Regions from separate parts of the Pseudarthrobacter sp. MDT3-1 genome, predicted to be linked through region 2. Evidence: riboswitches for the same ligand, from Rfam matches in the RefSeq annotation. Region 2 holds a riboswitch; each other region holds the start of a gene.

Evidence for each region. Region 2 has a riboswitch for cyclic di-AMP ahead of ACX80X_RS18775 (aggregation-promoting factor C-terminal-like domain-containing protein). Riboswitches for the same ligand answer to the same signal wherever they lie in the genome.
Region 1: linked by a shared signal. The riboswitch ahead of ACX80X_RS11565 (M23 family metallopeptidase) and the one ahead of ACX80X_RS18775 (aggregation-promoting factor C-terminal-like domain-containing protein) in region 2 are both predicted to bind cyclic di-AMP.
Region 3: linked by a shared signal. The riboswitch ahead of ACX80X_RS06385 (LysM peptidoglycan-binding domain-containing protein) and the one ahead of ACX80X_RS18775 (aggregation-promoting factor C-terminal-like domain-containing protein) in region 2 are both predicted to bind cyclic di-AMP.

Annotation. Positions count from the first base shown of each region.
Region 1 is NZ_JBTNDX010000012.1:104,776-110,835, reverse strand. Features, by position in the region: gene ACX80X_RS11580 (HNH endonuclease) at 1-86, opposite strand, end outside; gene ACX80X_RS11575 (C40 family peptidase) at 323-1,075, opposite strand; gene ACX80X_RS11570 (C40 family peptidase) at 1,263-1,937, opposite strand; cyclic di-AMP (ydaO/yuaA leader) riboswitch at 2,008-2,170, opposite strand; gene ACX80X_RS11565 (M23 family metallopeptidase) at 2,318-3,142, opposite strand; cyclic di-AMP (ydaO/yuaA leader) riboswitch at 3,146-3,364, opposite strand; gene ACX80X_RS11560 (metal-dependent transcriptional regulator) at 3,518-4,213, opposite strand; gene serC (phosphoserine transaminase) at 4,491-5,621, shown strand; gene ACX80X_RS11550 (MFS transporter) at 5,705-6,060, opposite strand, start outside.
Region 2 is NZ_JBTNDX010000033.1:1,504-7,563, forward strand. Features, by position in the region: gene tadA (tRNA adenosine(34) deaminase TadA) at 61-567, opposite strand; gene ACX80X_RS18755 (phosphatase PAP2 family protein) at 690-1,382, shown strand; gene upp (uracil phosphoribosyltransferase) at 1,425-2,060, shown strand; partial or broken gene ACX80X_RS18765 (VOC family protein) at 2,123-2,497, shown strand; gene ACX80X_RS18770 (HAD-IA family hydrolase) at 2,528-3,208, shown strand; gene ACX80X_RS18775 (aggregation-promoting factor C-terminal-like domain-containing protein) at 3,279-4,007, opposite strand; cyclic di-AMP (ydaO/yuaA leader) riboswitch at 4,013-4,165, opposite strand; gene ACX80X_RS18780 (sensor histidine kinase) at 4,265-5,818, opposite strand; partial or broken gene ACX80X_RS18785 (response regulator transcription factor) at 5,826-6,060, opposite strand, start outside.
Region 3 is NZ_JBTNDX010000006.1:63,807-69,866, forward strand. Features, by position in the region: gene ACX80X_RS06345 (DedA family protein) at 1-53, opposite strand, end outside; gene ACX80X_RS06350 (biliverdin-producing heme oxygenase) at 58-312, opposite strand; gene ACX80X_RS06355 (NUDIX domain-containing protein) at 375-899, opposite strand; gene ACX80X_RS06360 (DUF1918 domain-containing protein) at 954-1,154, opposite strand; gene ACX80X_RS06365 (DNA alkylation repair protein) at 1,208-1,768, opposite strand; gene ACX80X_RS06370 (TraR/DksA family transcriptional regulator) at 1,765-2,124, opposite strand; gene ACX80X_RS06375 (cupin domain-containing protein) at 2,264-2,644, shown strand; gene ACX80X_RS06380 (aggregation-promoting factor C-terminal-like domain-containing protein) at 2,668-3,960, opposite strand; cyclic di-AMP (ydaO/yuaA leader) riboswitch at 4,175-4,345, shown strand; gene ACX80X_RS06385 (LysM peptidoglycan-binding domain-containing protein) at 4,349-5,197, shown strand; gene ACX80X_RS06390 (protein adenylyltransferase SelO) at 5,267-6,060, opposite strand, start outside.

The DNA.
Region 1 (6,060 bases), on a different contig from region 2:
TTGCCCGTGAGCACAAGCACCAGCGCCCGGCGGAAGGTGACTACCGCCAGCGGTTCATATCCAGCATTCAGAACGAGAGTGCGCATGCACGTACCTCTTTGTGGCCGCACCCGTCAGGGGCACGAGGGCCGGCTGCCCCCGGCATATCCGGGCTATGGATCGACACCACAAGAGTAAACAAAGAATCCCGGGATCAGCTAATCGCAGAAGCGGCCGCCGTCACGTGTCGGATTCGTGCATCTCTCCGGATCAGGGCAGCAGCCCGCAGACAGCGAAGGACCCCCGCCGTGAAGCGAGGGTCCTTCGAATGCTGACTCTGGTGCTAGGACACGCGGATGTAAACGGGGCCGGAGCCGACATTGGCGCTGAACACAACGGTCTGGTTGCCGTTGTAGCCCCCGTGCACGGCCTGGCCGTTGCCAGCGTAGACGGCAATGTGGGCAACGCCCGCGCCGCCGTCGGCGTAGTACAACAGATCGCCGGGCTGGGCCTCGGCGGCGCTGACGGTCTGACCGAGGGACAGGTAGCCTGCAGGCCAGTCGCGGAAGTTGATCCCCACGGCAGCCAGCGAGTTGGTGACCAGCATGGTGCAGTCCTGGCTGACGCCGAGCTGTGCATAGGCTGCGGACAGGATGGCCTGGCCCTTGCCGCTGGCGGAGACCGGCGCCTTCGGAGCGGCCGGAGTTGCCGACGCTACCGTGAGGGTGGCCGCGGCCTTGGCCGGAGCCGGAGCCGGAGCTTCAACAACAGGGGCGGGAGCCTCAATGGGAGCCGGCGTGGTGGTCACTGCGGGCTTCTCGTAGGAGATGGCAATGGTGGAAGCAGCCGAAATGATGGCCGGGGCGGAAACCTCAGCCTCAAGGTTCGAAGCGGACGCAGCTTCACGCTGGACGCCGGTGTCAGCCGCGTTCGCAGCGATACCACTGGTCAGGACAAGGCCGGAAGCAGCAGCGATAACCGCAGCCTGACGGCCCATGCCGCCGGCGTTGTCGCCGACAGCCTTGGCAATGACAGCCAGCGAGTTGGTCTTGGCGACCTCGGCGCGGTGCCGTGCAACAGTTGCACGTGTAGTCATTAATTTTCTCTCTTTCGTTTTCCTCAGGACCGCGTAGGCAGCCTAAGGGCTTTGGACGCGCCGGCATCTTGGGGGTACGCCGGCACGCCCCGAACGGGGATTTAGCGAAGAGTTTCTCGCGAAGAAACGGTTCCGGCAGCCAAGCTGCAGCAACTACTGGGCTGCAGCAACTACTGGACTGCAGGAACTACGGGGCCATTGTGAAGAACGCGGAGGAGCCTGTTGATGCCACGGAGTGGAGCAGCGTGCCCTGTGACGGGTTCAGTGCGCTGATCATCATGCCGTTGCCGACGTAAATGCCAACGTGGGCGCCGCCATTCTGCATGACCAGGTCACCGGTGGCCGGTGTGGCGGTGGGCCGCATGGCCGTCCAGGCATTGGTGCGGGGAATGCTGATGCCAGCCTGGGCGTAGACCCATTGCGTGAAGCCTGAGCAGTCCCAGCCATTGGGAGTGGTGCCGCCCCAGAGGTAGGGGTTGCCGATACCGGTGTAGGCAAGTGCTGCCAGACCCGAAGCGGCAGCGGAGGAGACAGTGTCAGCGAGCTTGGAGGCCGCGGCCTCGGTTGCGGCAGCACCCTGAGCCCCGGCTTCGGAGGCCGTGGACTGCGCACGGACCGTCTCAACCTTCGGCGCCGGCGTCGTCTTGATGACGGGGCGTTCGAAGGAAACGGTAGCCGTGGGCGCGGCAGTTACGGCAAGTGCCGTCTGCGCAGAACCGGACTCGGTGGAGGCGGAAACGCCGGCGGTGGTGTCCGCGGCGTTGGCCGGAAGCCCCATGCTCAGGATCAGACCTGATGCAGCTGCGATAACAGCAGCCTGGCGACCTACGGTCCCGGCATTGGCACTGACGGCCTTGGACACGGAGCCCAAGGGGTTAGTGCGAACCGGTTGTGCGCGGTGACGCGCAGAAGTATGGCGTGAAGACACGAAGGTAGCCTCTCCCAATGCCTGCGAGGTGAGCTGTCGGATTCGGATGGGAGTCACCCGGCCGCGCTGCTTCACAGTGGAAGCTTTGCGACTTAACCCCAAGGCCTTCAGAATCGAAGACCAAAATTGGTTCCCCCGCCCCTGCCAGACGATGTCATGCGAACGGACCTTGAGCGGTGGCAGAGCTAGGCAATCCACTCAAGAACGTCAACTTCGGAAAAGTTGACGCGCTTTAGACGTTACAGGAGTTCCGAGCCAATGTCACATTCAGGTCACGGCACGTCACTGCGATTCGAGAGTTGGCCATCATTTGGTCAGAGCCAGCCCGTGGGGTCAACGACTTCGCCATTGACCTGGACCTCGAAGTGGAGGTGGCAGCCCGTGGACGCGCCCGTGGTGCCGCTCAGGGCAACCAAATCGCCGCGGCTGACCGTCTGGCCTACCTTGACGCTGGCGGAGGAGAGGTGGTTGTAGGTGGTTTCAAGGCCATTGCCGTGATCCACCACAACGCGGTTCCCGCCGCCGTACTGGTGCCAGCCGGCGAAGGTCACGGTGCCGCTGGCGGCAGCCAGGACAGAGGTTCCGCACTGTGCCACGAAGTCCTGGCCACGGTGGAAATCGCCGGAGCCGCCGGTAATGGGGCTGACCCGGAATCCGAACGGAGAGACTGTAACCAGCTGGGCTAGCGGCGAGCCGAGGCTTCCGGCAGAGGCCGCACGGGTAATGGATCCCGCGGACTGTGCGCTCAGCAGCTGCTTCAGTTTGCCGTCGGGATCACCCTGGGTAACCACGGACGAGCGGCTGAAATCAATTTGGGCGGCGGCTTCGGCGGTAACTTCGGGCTGCGGAGCAGCGGAAACGGCCGATGCGGCCTGGCCGGGTGCCGGAGTGGCCATCACGGGGCCGGTCACAGGAACCGTCACGGTAAGTGCTAGGCCTGTTGCTGCCAAGGCGATGCCGGCCTTCTGGCCGAGGCCACTGGCGGCGGCGAAATCCGTCATCTGCCGGAAGGGTCCCCGGCGGCGGCGGGCGTCCCGCTGTGGGTCGCGGGGCCTCTCCGCGGTGAAATCCTCGGCCACTCTGGGCGCCGAGGCGGGACCCACCGCGCGACGGCGGCCCCTGGAGTATTGCGTGGTCAAGAATGTTCCTCTCTGGATAGCCTGCGAAGTTAGCTGTCGGATTCGGGTCAGAGAGTTCAAAGACCCGGTCCGCCGTGACAAGCACTTGGCGCAGAGATATCCCGTGAGGATCCTTCGCTGGAAGAGGCTTGCTGCTGACGGACTTCACCCCAAGGCAGTCTTACGACTGCCGGTTGTGGTTCCCCCGCCTCTGCCAGTTGGTGACTGATGCACCTGATCCGCTGGCAGAGCTCGGCTCCGGATCAGGTAACGCTTTTGTATCGACGCTGAGTTACAACTATAGGTGATTAACTTGGACAGTAACAATTCCGTTATCTTTGCGGAACCTGGGTCACTGCGCTATGGCGCGGCCCCACACGGCGGACCGCCGTCCCGTCAGCGGACGGAAACGAAGACGTGGGATGCCACTTCCGGGGGCAGCTCGAGCGCCCCTTCGATTCCCGGAACCCGCACGGAAATGTACTCCCCCACGCGCTCCAAGGACACCGAGGCACCGGGCCTGATCCCGCCTTCGTCCAGCTGGACCAGCAGCTCAGGTTCCACCTGGATGGGTTCAGCCAGCCGGCTGACCGTCACGTTCGACGCCGGCCCGTAGCCCTGCATCGCATCAAGGAGATTAATCACACCGGCGTCGGGCAGCGCAGGCGCGGGTCCGCCCAGGGCAGCCAGTCCGGGGATGGGGTTGCCGTATGGAGACTCGGTGGGGTGGTTAAGTAACTCGTAGATGCGCTGCTCAACGCGTTCACTCATCACGTGTTCCCAGCGGCACGCTTCATCGTGGACATAGGCCCAGTCCAGGCCAATCACATCCGCCAGGAGCCGTTCCGCGAGCCTGTGCTTGCGCATCACTTCCGTAGCGCGTTTCCGCCCGGCTTCCGTGAGCTCCAGGTGACGGTCTCCGGAGACCACGACCAGTCCGTCCCGTTCCATTCGGCCGATGGTTTGGGACACCGTGGGTCCGGAATGCCGCAGCCGTTCGGCGATGCGTGCGCGAAGAGCAACGATGTTCTCTTCTTCAAGCTCCAAAATGGTCCGAAGATACATCTCCGTAGTATCGATCAGATCCGTCATCCAGCTCAGCTCCTCGAGCGCAGTACCTTGCGTTGTCCCACCGTATCGCGTCCCGCTCAGCGGCGAGGTCCGCTAAAAAGCTTAGCCTATTTTGAATTTGTCTGGATAATGCCCGGGCGGGGACAAACGGTCTCATTGGCCGGACTATGACGGCCCCGGTTCCCCGCCCAATCGAGGGTTCAGGCAGAATAAAGGAGGTCCTTATGCAGTCACCGCCGACTACCGGCCACCCCACCGCCCGGACGTGAGCCACGTCCATGCCGAAATTGGAGCCCCCGTGAGCGAAACCAGCATCACTATTCCCGCCGACCTCCTGCCAAAGGATGGACGGTTCGGCGCAGGACCCTCCAAGGTCAGGCCGGAGCAGCTCGAAGCGCTCTCAGCGGCGTCCAAGACCATCCTGGGCACCTCCCACCGCCAGGCTCCGGTCAAGAACCTCGTGGGCTCCGTCCGTGAAGGCCTCAGCCAGTTCTTCCGCGCCCCCGAAGGCTACGAAGTGGTCCTCGGCGTCGGCGGCTCCACCGCTTTCTGGGACGTCGCCAGCTTCGGCCTGGTGGAAAAGAAGGCCCAGCACCTGTCCTTCGGCGAGTTCGGCTCCAAATTCGCCTCAGCCACCAACAAGGCCCCGTTCCTGGACGCCTCCTCCATCATCAAGTCCGAGCCCGGCACGCGCCCGGTATCGGCCGCCGAGGCTGGCGTGGATGTCTATGCCTGGCCGCAGAACGAAACCTCCACGGGTGTCGCGGCTCCGGTCAAGCGCGTCGCGGGCGCCGACGCCGGTTCCCTGGTCCTGGTGGACGCCACCTCCGCAGCCGGGGGCCTGGACGTGGACGTCTCCGAGGCCGATGTCTACTACTTCGCCCCGCAGAAAAACTTCGCGTCCGACGGCGGCCTGTGGCTGGGGCTCTTCTCCCCCGCCGCGCTGGAACGCGCCGCCCGGGTCAAGGCCAGTGGTCGCTGGATCCCCGATTTCCTGGACCTCCAGACCGCCATTGACAACTCCAAGCTGAACCAGACGTACAACACGCCGTCGCTCTCCACCCTGGTGACCCTCGACGCGCAGGTGCAGTGGCTGAACGCCAACGGCGGCCTGGACTTCGCGTCCGCCCGCACCGCTGACTCCGCCGGCCGGATCTACTCCTGGGCCGAGGCCTCCGAGTACGCCACGCCGTTCGTGGCCAAGGCGGAGGACCGTTCCAACGTCATCGCCACCATCGACTTCGACGACTCGATCGACGCCGCCGCGATCGCCAAGGTGCTCCGCGCCAACGGGGTCGTGGACACCGAGCCGTACCGCAAGCTGGGCCGCAACCAGCTCCGGATCGCCACGTTTGTTGCCATCGAGCCGGCTGACGTCTCCGCGCTGCTGGCAAGCATCGACTATGTGGTGGGCGAGCTGCGCAAGTAGCGCACCCGCGCGAACGGACACTTGGGGCCCAGGAACCAGGGCCCCAAGTGTCCGTTCGCGCTGTCTTGTGGTGCCGCCGGTTGTCAGCGTCCGACGGCGTCGTCCGGGTTTTCGTCCCGGGCGGCGCCGTTTGCGTTGTCCCCCGGTTGTTGGACGCCCAGGTGGGAGACGACGCCGAAGTACCGGAGGCCGCAGGCCCGCCGGTTGAAGGTGAGCCGGAGCCGCTGGGCGCGGATGATCCAGATCATTCCGATCACGGCGGCGATGATCCCGGAGGCGGCCGCGACGGAAAGCGACCACCGGGGGCCGGCGACGTTGGCCACCCATCCCACCAACGGGGCGCCGATGGGTGTGCCGCCCATAAAGATGGCCATATACAGGGCCATGACCCTGCCCCGCATCACGGGATCGGTGGTGGTCTGGACGTAGCCGTTGGCAC
Region 2 (6,060 bases):
GTGCAGGCAGGTGAGAGCGCTACAGCAGGCCCGAGACAAATTGCAGCCCCCTACGACCCGTTACAGCCGGCTGCGGTGCGCTGCGAAGAAGTCCCTGAGAACCGCACCGCACTCCTCTTCCCTGACCCCGCCGTACACCTCAACCCAGTGGTTGAGCCGGCGGTCGCGGAGGATATCGAATACCGAGCCCGCCGCTCCGGCTTTCTCATCCCAGGCACCGAAGACCACTCGGGGAATCCTGGCCAGGACCACCGCGCCGGCGCACATGGCGCACGGCTCCAGAGTGACCACCAGCGTGCAGTCCGCCAGCCGCCAGCCGTCCCCGGCGCCGCCGTCGAGCTTGGACAAGGCACGCAACCTGTCCGCCGCCTGGCGGATGGCCATCACCTCGGCGTGGGCGGTGGGGTCTCCCAGGTCTTCCCGCTGGTTTCGTCCAGACCCCAGGACGGCGCCGTCGGGCCCTATCACGACGGCGCCGATGGGCACATCCTCGGTGTCCAGCGCGCGCTGGGCTTCGTTCAGGGCAAGACCCATCCATTCGAGGTGGATCTTTTCTGCGGCGACCATGGCTCAATGATAGTTTCGAAGGATATCCAGCCTGCAAAGCATGGACGCCGGGAGGCATAGTGGACACATTCAGGGACCGTCTGGGCCAATGGTTCAAACCATATGCCGCGCTGTGGCTCACCATGATGGTGGGCGGCGCCTTGGTGGTCACCATGGCGCTCCTGGGTGCCGAGGTCTACAACAACGTGGTGGATGAAGAGGGACTGGCCGCCCTGGACCTGCCCGCGCTGGAGCTGTCCCAGGGCCTTCGGAACCCCGCACTGGATGCCGGGGTGACGGCTTTCACCAACATCGGCGGGGGCATCGGCATGCCCATCCTGGCCAGCATCCTGACAGCCTGGCTCACGTTCCTAAGCCGGACCTGGCGGCCCATCGTCCTGGTGGGCGGCGCCGCGGCCGTCTCCACGCTGGCCACCACGGTGGGCAAGCGGCTGGTGGGCCGCACCCGCCCGGACCACGCCGAAGCTGTCCCTCCGTACGAGACTTCGCCGTCCTTCCCGAGCGGCCACACCCTGAATACGACGGTGGTGATCGGTGTCCTGGTGTACGTCATGTGCCTCCAGTTCGAAATGCTGTGGGCGCGCATCACAGCCATCACCGCCGGGGTGATCTTCATCATCGCGATGGGCCTGAGCCGGGTGTTCCTGGGCCACCACTGGCTGACCGATGTGATGGCCGGCTGGTTCCTGGGCCTTGCCTGGGTGGGCATCGTGATCCTGGCGCACCGGCTGTTCCATGTGCTGCGGAAACGCGAGCACGCGGGCCCGGCACCCACGTTCGAACACCCCGCCCTGCGGGAGGATCCGTCGAGCTGATTCCCGGCCGGAGGCCCTCCGCGCGGGTGATAGTTTTGACGCATGCGCACTCTCGTTGTGGACCACCCGCTGGTCGCCCATAAGCTCACCGTCCTGCGGGACAAGAACACTCCGTCACCGGTCTTCCGGCAGTTGACGGAAGAGCTGGTGACCCTCCTGGCCTACGAAGCCACCCGTGAGGTCCGCACCCAGCCGGTCACCATCGAGACGCCGGTCAGCACCACTGTGGGCACCGCTTTCACCAAGCCCACGCCTCTGGTGGTCCCCATCCTGCGCGCCGGGCTCGGCATGCTTGAGGGCATGACCAAGCTGGTCCCCACTGCTGAAGTGGGTTTCCTGGGCATGGCCCGCGACGAAGAAACCCTGGACATCATCACCTACGCGGAGCGGCTCCCGGAAGACCTGACGGACCGGCAGATCTTTGTGCTGGATCCGATGCTTGCCACAGGCGGAACCCTGCGCGAAGCCATCAAGTTCCTGTTCAAGCGCGGCGCCTCCGACGTCACGTGCATTTGCCTCCTGGCCGCGCCGGAAGGCCTGGCCAAGCTCGAAGAGGAACTTGCCGAGGCCAACGTGACCATCGTGCTGGCCTCCATTGACGAACGGCTCGACGAGAAGTCCTACATCGTTCCCGGGCTCGGCGACGCCGGCGACCGCCTGTACGGCATCGCCGGCTAATTCGGGGCTGCTTCGGATTTCAGGTCTTCCGCTTTCCTGCCGCCGCCGTTAGCCTGTGGCGCATGGACTGGAAGCTTGAACTCGTTTTTGTGCCCGTATCCGACGTGGACCGCGCCAAGGATTTCTACGTCAGCAAAGTTGGATTCAACCCGGATTTCGACGAGTGACCCATGGATGGCATCCGCTTCGTCCAGCTGACCCCGCCGGGATCCGCCTGCTCCATTTGTATTGGCGAGGGCCTCAATGTCGCCCCTCCGGGTACGGCCCCAAGCCTGCAGATGGTGGTCAGCGACATCCAGGCTGCCCACGACCACCTCAAGGGCAACGGTGTGGAGGTCAGCGACATAGACATCCAGGGCTGGGGGCACTTCGTCTACTTCGCGGATCCCGACGGAAACAAGTGGGCGGTGCAGTACATCCCGGGCCGTGACGCCTAAGCCGGTGACGCCTGGGGCAAAATAGGCAGCATGAACATCCCCACACCTGCCGCCACACGAACACTGACCTGCCGGGCCGTCCTTTTCGATATGGACGGCACGCTGGTGGACTCCACGGCAGTAGTGGAGGAGGTCTGGGGAGAATTCGCGGCCCGGTACGGCCTGGACGTCGCCGAAATCCTGCGCACTTCGCACGGCGTCCAGGCTGCCGATACCGTACGCCGGTTCGCGCCGGGGGGAGCGGACGTCGCGGCCCTCACCGAGGAACTGGGTGCGATGGAACGGGTGCGGACGGCCGGTATCGTCGCGTTGCCGGGGGCTGCCGACCTGCTTCGCAGCCTCCCGGCTCAGGCAGTGGCGCTGGTGACTTCAGCGGACAGGACCCTGGCGGACATCCGCATGGACGCTGCCGGGCTGGACATGCCGGCCACGGCCGTGACGGCGGACCTGGTCACACGGGGCAAGCCGCACCCGGAGGGCTATCTGATGGCCGCCGGGCTGCTGGGCGTGGAACCGGAGGACGCCGTGGTGTTCGAGGATGCGCCCGCCGGAATCGCGGCAGGCGTTGCTGCGGGTATCCGGACGGTGGCCGTGGGTCCGAATGCGGGCGAATTGCCGGCAGGCGTGCTGCATATCGCGGATTACCGCGCCGTAACCGCCTCCGTGGAAACGGACGCCGCGGGACGGCAACTCATTTCTTTCCGGCTTTGACGCCGGCGGATCACCTTCGTAATCCGCCGGCGCAGCTCAGCGCCGCGGCTGCCGGCGAGGCTCAGTCGGCCTAGTACCAGTTGTGCGACAGGTGGAAGTTCAGCGCGCCGCACGGTGACTGGTAGCGCTCCTGGATGTAGTTCAGGCCCCAGTTGATCTGCGTGCGGTAGTTGGTGACGTAGTCCGCGCCGGCGCTCGCCATCTTCTCAGCGGGCAATGACTGGACGATGCCGTACGCGCCGCTGCTGGCGTTGGTGGCCGTGGTGGTCCATTCGGATTCCTTGGTCCACAGCGTCTGCAGGCACTGCATCTGGTCAGCGGACCAGCCGTACGTCGCCAGCTGGCCAGCAGCGTAGGCCTGCGCTCCTGCGGGGTCGTTGACGGCCACAACGGGCGTGGGTGCAGGTTCCGGAGCCGGGGCCGGAGCGGGCTCCGGGGCCGGGGCAGGTGCCGGTTCGGCGGCCTGGGGCGCGACGTTGATCTCGGCCGGCGCAGCTTCCGGGGAGGCCGGGGGCTGGATCTCGGCTGCCTCGAAGCTCAGCTTCGACTGGGCGCTGGCTTCTTCGGCGGCCTGGTCCGCGCTGGCCGCAAGCGACGCAGACTCGGAAGCGTGTGCTGCGGCGCTGACGCCGACCAGCAGGGCGCATGCCGTCGCGAACACCGCGACGCGCTGGCCCACGGAGGGAATCCGGGCCGCCTTGGACAGTGGGGACATAGCTGCACCGAAGCGGGACTGCTTGCGGTGGCTGTCGGACTTTGTGTCGCCCTGCGGGCGCGTTTGTACCTTGAATTCAGACATGATGGATCGCCTCTCACACCTGCGGAGTTAGCTGTCGGGTTCGGATGAGGGCATCCGGCCACACGGCACAATCACGTGTTGGCTTAACCCCAAAGGGCACTTGGTGCCCGGGACGGTGGGTCCCCCGCCTCTGCCTCTGAAAACGGAATCCGGGAAGCGGCAGAGCTTGGCGTCATCCGGATATGCGGCCCAACGGGAACCACACGTCATCGACGCTACAGGAGCTGGACGCTTAAGTCACATTTTGGTAACAGGAATCACGACGACGGTGTGTCGCCTTGCTGGGCCCGGGCGTCAGTGGGTCGCGCGAGCGCGCCGGTAGGGAAGAGTAACGCGACCTCGGTCCGTCCGGCCCGCGATGTCACCTCCACGCTACCGCCGTGGGCCTCCATGATCGACTGGACAATGGACAGGCCCAAGCCACTAGTGCCTTCGGAGGCCCCGGCGCCCGAGGCCGGCGCTGTACCCTTGCGCGCCGCGTCTGCGCGGGCAAACCGGGAGAAAACGTGGTCAACGAGTTCCGCAGGGATGCCCCCGCCGTCGTCCGTTACCGTCACCGCTGCGTCGCCATTGGCAGACTTCGTGACAGCGGTGACCACGGTGGTCCCCGGCGGCGTGTGCTTGCGCGCATTGGATAGCAGGTTGACAAGCACCTGACGCAGTTGGGACGCATCACCCGTGACGGCGAGCGGCTGGTCAGGCAGTTCAAGGCGCCAGTGGTGGTCCGGGGCGATGACCTTCTCGTCACTGACGGTTTCGATCACGAGTTGTGTGAGGTCAACTTCGCTGAGCTTCAGGGGCTGGCCCTCATCGAGCCGGGCGAGCAGGAGCAGATCCTCCACCAGGGTGGTCATGCGTTCGGACTGGCTTTGGACCCGGGCCAGGGATTTCCGGCCGTCCGGCGTGAAGCTCTCGGTCATCCGCATCAGCTCCGTGTACCCGCGGATGGCAGTCAGCGGCGTGCGCAGCTCATGGGAAGCATCGGCTACGAACTGCCGCACCTTGGTCTCGCTCCGCTGCCGCGCCTCGAGTGCGCTGGCGACGTTGTCCAGCATGAGATTGAGGGCGTGCCCTACGCTGCCCACTTCGGTTCCGGGATTGGAGTTCGACGGCGGGACGCGCACCGCGAGTGCCACCTCGCCCGCGTCCAGCGGCAGCCTGGCCACACGGGTTGCAACCTCGGAAAGCTGCTCCAGCGGCTTCATGGTGCGCCGGATCAGCACAGTTCCTGCCAGTCCGATCAGCGCCAGGCCGCCCAGGGAAACGAACACAAAAGTCCAGACCAGCGATGCCAAAGTACTCTCCTTGGCAGCGAGCGGAAGGCCCGTGACAAGGACATCGCCGTAGCCGGTTTCCACGGCCACAATCCGGTAATCCCCGTTGGACAGCGAGCGGTTCACGGGAAGGCCGTTCCGCGTCAGCGCCAGCAGGGTCTGCTTGTCTTCGGCGTCGAGGGCCAGACGCGTGGTGTCCGAGTCCAGGAAACCGCCACTGGGGATCTGGCCGTCCAGGATCCGCGCATTCAGCGTTCCGACACTCTGCCCGCGGGAGTCAAGCGGGTCCGGCCTGCCGTTGAATCCGCCCAGGGGCGGGCGGCCCGGATCGTTCGACCGTTTGGCGGCCTGGCTCAGCTGTTCATCCAGCTGCCCGGTGAGAAAGGAATCCATGGAGGCGTAACTGAACAGCCCCACGGCGCCGCAGATGGCCACCAGCAGGGCCATGGCCAACAGGATCAGGCGCGTGCGCAGATGCCAGGTGTCCGGTTTCAGCCAGCTCCGGGCTGGCGCTGGGGTTGCTCGCGGCGAGGACATCGAGCTGCTACTCAGCCGGCTTGATGACGTAGCCGGCGCCCCGCACGGTATGGATCATGGGCGGGTGCACTGCATCCACTTTCTTGCGCAGGTAGGAGATGTAGAGCTCCACAATGTTGGCCTGGCCGCCGAAGTCGTAGTTCCAGACGCGGTCCAGGATCTGGGCTTTGCTGATGACGCGTTTGGGGTTCTCCATGAGGTACCGGAGCAGCTCGAACTGGGTGGCGGTGAGCTGGAGGGCG
Region 3 (6,060 bases), on a different contig from region 2:
GCGAACAGGCTGGCTGCCGCCACGCCGAAGGGCAGATCCCGGAACTGGTCCATGGGGTCAGGCCGCAGGCTGCGGTCGGGCCCCGACGGCGAGCTGCAGGTCCGCGAAAATGCCGCCGTTGAGCCGGAAGGCGTGGGCGGCGTGCGCGAGCACCTCCTCGGTCCCGTCCTTGTCCAGCTGGGCAGTGAGGGCAGCGACGGCGGCCGCGTCCATCCTGCCCTTGAGCAGGTCGCCCATAAACGGGGACGACTCAGCTTCTTCGTGGGCCGCACTGGTGGACTGTGTGAGCAACACGGAGAGCGGGGCGGTCATGTTCTTCCTCATGCGCAGCAGGGGGTCGGAACACCATTATGGCGCACCGCACTTAGGCAACCCTAATCTCGCCCTTCCAGCATGCGCGTCCGCAGGTCCGGCCACGATTTTGCGAAACCGGGATGGAGCTCCTTCGCGTCCACCTCGTCCAACCGAACCCACTGGAGTTCGAGGCTTTCCGGATCGCTGATTACGGGCTCAAAAGGCGCGGTCACCAGCACTACAACGGTGGTGTAGGACCAGTAGCCCAAGTCCAGCACAGACGTGAAGAGGACGCTCACATCCGCGGCCGGTACCGCGGCTTCCTCGTGCGCCTCGCGGAGGGCCCCGGTGACTGCGTCCTCGCCCTGGTGCAATGCTCCGCCGGGCAGTCCCCAGGTACCACCGTTATGGCTCCACAGCGCGCGGTGCTGCAGGAGAACGCCCTTGCCGGGGTCATAAGCCAGCACGCCCGCGGCACCGAACCTGCCCCAGAACTTGCCGCCGCCGCCCTCCACCCAGGCGTCACCGGGGTCCCGCGGACCGGTCCGGGCCGGTGGAATCGTGAGGTTCGCGTCAGTGGACGTGGCAGCCAAGGAGTGATCCATTCCACCAGTCTGACAGGTGCCCGGTGGCCCGGACGCGCGGCCGCCCGCGGCGCGTCAGCCGGCCTGTCCCGCGTGACCGCGTTCGACGGCGAAATCACCGCCCGGGTACATAACGGTTTCGTGTCCGTCGTCGAACCTGACCAGGTAGGGCGGATGACCTTCCTGACCACGGACTTCCACGATCACGCCGTGCCGGTCCGAAGATCCGACGGTCCTCCCCCGGACGATAATCCTGTCGCCCTGCGCTGCCTCCATGGCAATCACCTCCAAGCCCCAGAGTACGACTGACGGGGACCGGGGAACAGGGGTCAGTCGCGTTCCGCGTCGCGGTTCCCGGAAATGCGCTGCAGGTCGGGTCCCTGAGACGCGATGAGCCGGGCAGCGTGGCGAAGCGAATCGTCGGGGTCCTGGTGCCAGCGGGTGATGACGACGTCGGCGCGCTGGCGGCCGCTTTCGCCCAGTCCCTGCAGCAACGGAACCACAACGTCGGCAATCAGTGGGTCCACCAGCTCACCGGTCTGCGCGGTTCTGATGAAGCCCTCCAGCCGGGTCAGGTCAGAGTGGCGGAGGAGGGCAACCCGGGACTGCAGCAGCACCACGGCCGCGAGCCGCCTTTCATAGACCGGCCGCCTGCCGGGACCGGGCCGGCCCCAGAGGAGGGATGCCAAAGCGGTCACCTCGTCGTGGCCAAGATCCTTGAATTTCGTGCCGGCGTCGCGGACGGTGCCGCGTACGGCTCCCACCGACGATCCGTAGGACCCAAGTGCCCCGCCCACCCGGGACTCCACGCCTTCCGCCCGGTACCAGGCGCCCTCATTCTGCAGGGTGGCATCGATGAAGCCGGCAGCCTCCTGCACACGCCCGTTCACAGCACCCTCCCGGTGGCCGCGTGGAGGATGCAGAACGGCGTCGACGGGCGGGCTTCGAGCCGTCCCTCCGCGATGGGGTCCCCGCACACGGCGCACGTTCCGTACGTGCCCGCCGCAATCCGCGCCAGGGCCGCATCCACCTGGTCAAGTCCCGCACTGCTCTGCTTCAGGAGCGCCGAGGCCTGCGACAGCTCGAACGCAATGGTGGAACCCTCGGGGTCGTGTTCGTCATCCACGTTGGAATCCTGGCGTGCGGCGTTCGCCGAGGAGATGTCCGCACGGAGCGCGGGGAGCAGCTCGAGTTTCCGGGCGCGCTCTTCTTCCAGCAGGACCCGGAACCGTTCAAAATCGGGCATGGGAAAAGCCTAGTGGTTTGGGTCTCGACAAGCGCCGCCGGCGGGAGGATGCTGGCAAGCGTAAGCGCCTCAGATGTGGTCTGGCAGCCAGGGACAGAAAGCTGCCGGACACAAAACCAACAGAGAAAGTCTGCGTGTCATGCCTACAAACATCGTCACAGAACTGGCAGTCAAGTCCCACAACACACCGGATGAGAAGCGCCGGCCGGAGAAAACCGAAGTGGATGTCGTCAACCTGGGCGACTACACGGTCGGCCGGTTGACGTTCAGTCCCGGCTGGCGCTGGTCGGACTGCATCAAGCCGGTGGTCCAGACCGAGTCCTGCCAGAACAACCACGTCGGATACTGCGTTTCCGGTGCCCTCAACGTCGAGACCACCGGTGGTAACCGGATCAGCATCAGCGCCGGCGATTCTTACACCATTCCACCCGGGCATGACGCCTGGGTGGACGGCGACGAAGCCTTCGTCGGCATTGAATTCTTCAGCGCCGCGGAATTCGCCAAGCCCCCGGGAACGTGACCCGGCTGCCCTCCCCCGGCAGGTCAGTACCAGTTGTTGGCCACGGAATGGTTCCACGCGCTGCACGGTGACCCGTAGCGGTCAGCGATATAGGACAGGCCCCAACTGACCTGGGTCCGGTAGCTCGTGAGCCAGTCGCTGCCGGCGCTGGCATACTTGCTGGCCGGCAGCGACTGGGCGATGCCGTATGCGCCCGAGTACGGGTTGGTGGCGGTGGTCAGCCAGTTCGACTCCTTGGTCCACAGCGACGCCAGGCACGGAAACTGGTCCTGGCCCCAGCCGTAGGCGCCCAACTGCCCGGCCGCGTAGGTTTTTGCGCCGGCGGGGTCGTTCACAGCGCCGCCCGGCACGGAAGGCACGACGACGACGGGCGGCGGAGCCGGCGTCGGGCTCGGGACAGGAGCGGGGGCTGGCACTCCCGGTACAACAGGTGGGGCCGGAGCCGGTTTCTGCGCAGCGGCGAGGGCCGCCGCCCTGGCTGCCGCCTCCGCCTGTTGGCGTGCCTGTTCCTGCGCCGCGGCCCGTTTGGCGGCCTGCGCCGTTTCGTACGCGGCCAAGGCCACCTGGCCCTGCCGGAACTCACCCTCCACCGCAGCGGTGGTGCCCTTGAGGGATGCCAACTGCGCGGTCAGTTCCTGGCCGTGCTCCTGCTGCTCCGCGATCTGCCTGGACATGGCCTGCTGGGCGGACTGGGCGGCGGCGAGCTTGGTTCTGGCTTCGCTGGACAGACGCTCGCGCTCTGCCCTGGCTGCCTGCTCCTGATCGGCCAGGGCGCGGGAAATGCGTTCGGCGGCTGCGGATTTGTTCACCAGGGCTGCAGTCTTGTCGCTGACGATCTGGACGATATTCAGGCCTTGGATGCTGTTGTTCTGCACGGCGTCGAGAGCAACGAAGAAACCCATGTTTGTGCCACCGGTCTTATACGACTGCGCCGCCAGGGCACCGATTTCCTTCTTGTACTGTCCCAGTTCGGCCGCGGCGCGTGCCGTCTGGGCGGTCAGGGCATGCACAGTGGAAGTGGCGGCCTGAAGCGCCGCTTCGGCCTGGGCGTACTCCGCGGCGGATGTCACGGCCGCATTGCCCAGCGCCTCCGCTTCGGCCTGAAGCCCGCCCAGCAGCCCGTTGATCCTGGTGACCTCTGCCGCTTTGCCGGCCTCGCTTTGCTTGGCGTTCTGCACGTCCTGCCACGAGGGATAGCCGCCGGGCGGGGCGTCGTCGGCGGCATGTGAGGGCAGCAGCGCAGCCGACCCTACCAGGGCGACCGCCAGCATGCCGGCGAGGGCGGGCAGCCGCATTTTTTGAACAATCCGGGACATAGTTGGTGAGCTTACCGGGCATATACGGATTACGGGGGTTGACCTGCAACATCGTTACCAGGGAGTAGAGAATTCGCGCTGACATACGAGTGAATTTCACTCCTACATTCCGTTACCGGAATGTGACATTGCCGCCGAGCAGAAGTTATGGTCAAACGGTGGCCCGGCTCAAGCCGGACCATTCCCGCCAGTATGCCGAGCCCTGCCGCTGACCGGGATCCAGTCGCTTTCCAGCTGGCAGGGACGGGGGAACCACGTTTCCACGGCTTCTTGCGAAGCCTTGGGGTTAAGTCGGTATCGCTCCGTTCAGTGCGGCGCCGCTACCGGCCAGGTATCTCCGACCCGAACCCGACAGCTCACCCCGCAGGCATGGGAGAGGCGATCAACCGTGTCCAAGAATTCCGCTTCCGCACGCCATCGTGTGGTTTCTGCCAGCTCTACCGTCCCTGTCGGCCTGTCGTCAACGGCCAAAGCACACGCCCTGACGTTTGGCCGTCCGGCCCTGGTGGCTGTTGCTGCATCCGGCCTGCTGTTCGGCATCGGCGTCCCGGCTCAGGCCGGCGTCCACGGCCCGGATGATGCCGGGACTGCCAACGCCCAGGTCCAAACCGGTGCGGCGGCAGCGGCTCCGGCCGCTGTTGCTCCGGCCCCCGCCGCGGCCAACGTTCACACCGTAGTTTCGGGTGACACGCTGGGCCAGATTTCCGCCACCAACGGCGTCCCGCTCAACGACGTCCTTGCCGCCAATGGACTCTCGCTGACCACCATCATCTACCCCGGCGACCAGATCCGGATCCCCGGCGCCGGCTACACGGCACCGGGCGCCGCACCGGCTCCGGCGGCGAAGGCCGCAGCGGCGCCGTCCTCCGCCACCAACACCGGTATACAGCTGGCCTCAACGTCCGCACCGGCAGCCCAGGCTCCGGCCGGCTCGCTCGGCGCGGCCATCCTGGCTTCCGCCACTTCACAGCTCGGCGTGCAGCAGGACTGCACCGCCATGGTGGAGAAGGCGCTGCGCTCGGTGGGTAAGAGCGTGGGTGACCTGGCTCCCGGCCAGTTCTACCAGTACGGCACGGTGGTGGGCACCCCGGCCGCAGGGGATCTGGTCATCACGGCCGGCCATGTGGGCGTCTACGCCGGCAACGGCCAGGTAGTCAGCGGCGGGGTGGACGGTTACAAAACCGAAGTCCACTCCCTCAGCTGGCTCGCCGGAGCGTCCTTCGTCCGCGTAGCGTGATCCGACCATGCTCGACGGCGGCGGGCGGCACCCGGCCGCGCGCCGCCGTCGTCCATCCCTGGTGTTCGCTCAGGTCCCGCAGAAGGTCCGGTAGCTCCCGAAGTTTTCAGGGGCGGGGCCGGCGTAGCGTTCCAGCCCGGGGCGCTGCGTGTACGGATCGGCCAGGACGTCCACCAACCGGTTGAATGGGTCCAGGTCGCCTGCGATAGCAGCATCCAGGGCCTCTTCAACCAGGTGGTTCCTGGGGATGTAGACGGGGTTGACCCGGTCCATCAGGTCCGCGTCCGGCGCCAGGGCCAGCCACCGTGCGGCCCAGGCGTCGAAGGCGCCCGGGTCCGCAAACATGGACCGCGCAGTTTCCGGGGTCCCGCGGGCCGCCGAGCCGAGGCTCCGGAAGAAGGACGTGTAATCCACCTGTCCTTCCTGGAGCAGCGCCAGCAGACCGTCCACCAGGGCCGACGCGACGTCGTCGTTCGTGTCCGAGTGCAGTCCAAGCTTGGACTTCATGCCGGCTGACCAGGCAGCGCTGTACAGCGTGCGGAAGGCGCCGAGGGATTCAACGGCGAGCGCCACGGCCTGGTCCTGGTCTTCATGGAGCAGGGGCAGGAGTGCTTCAGCGAGCCGGGTGAGGTTCCATTCGGCGATGACCGGCTGGTTGGCGTAGGCGTAGCGTCCGTCCGCGTCGATGGAGCTGTAGACCGCGCCGGGGTTGAAGGCGTCCATAAACGCGCAGGGACCGTAGTCGATGGTCTCGCCGGAGATGGCCATGTTGTCGGTGTTCATCACGCCATGGACGAAGCCCACCAGCATCCAGTGCGCCACCAGGGACGCCTGCGCTGCTATGACCTCATCGAAGAACGCAA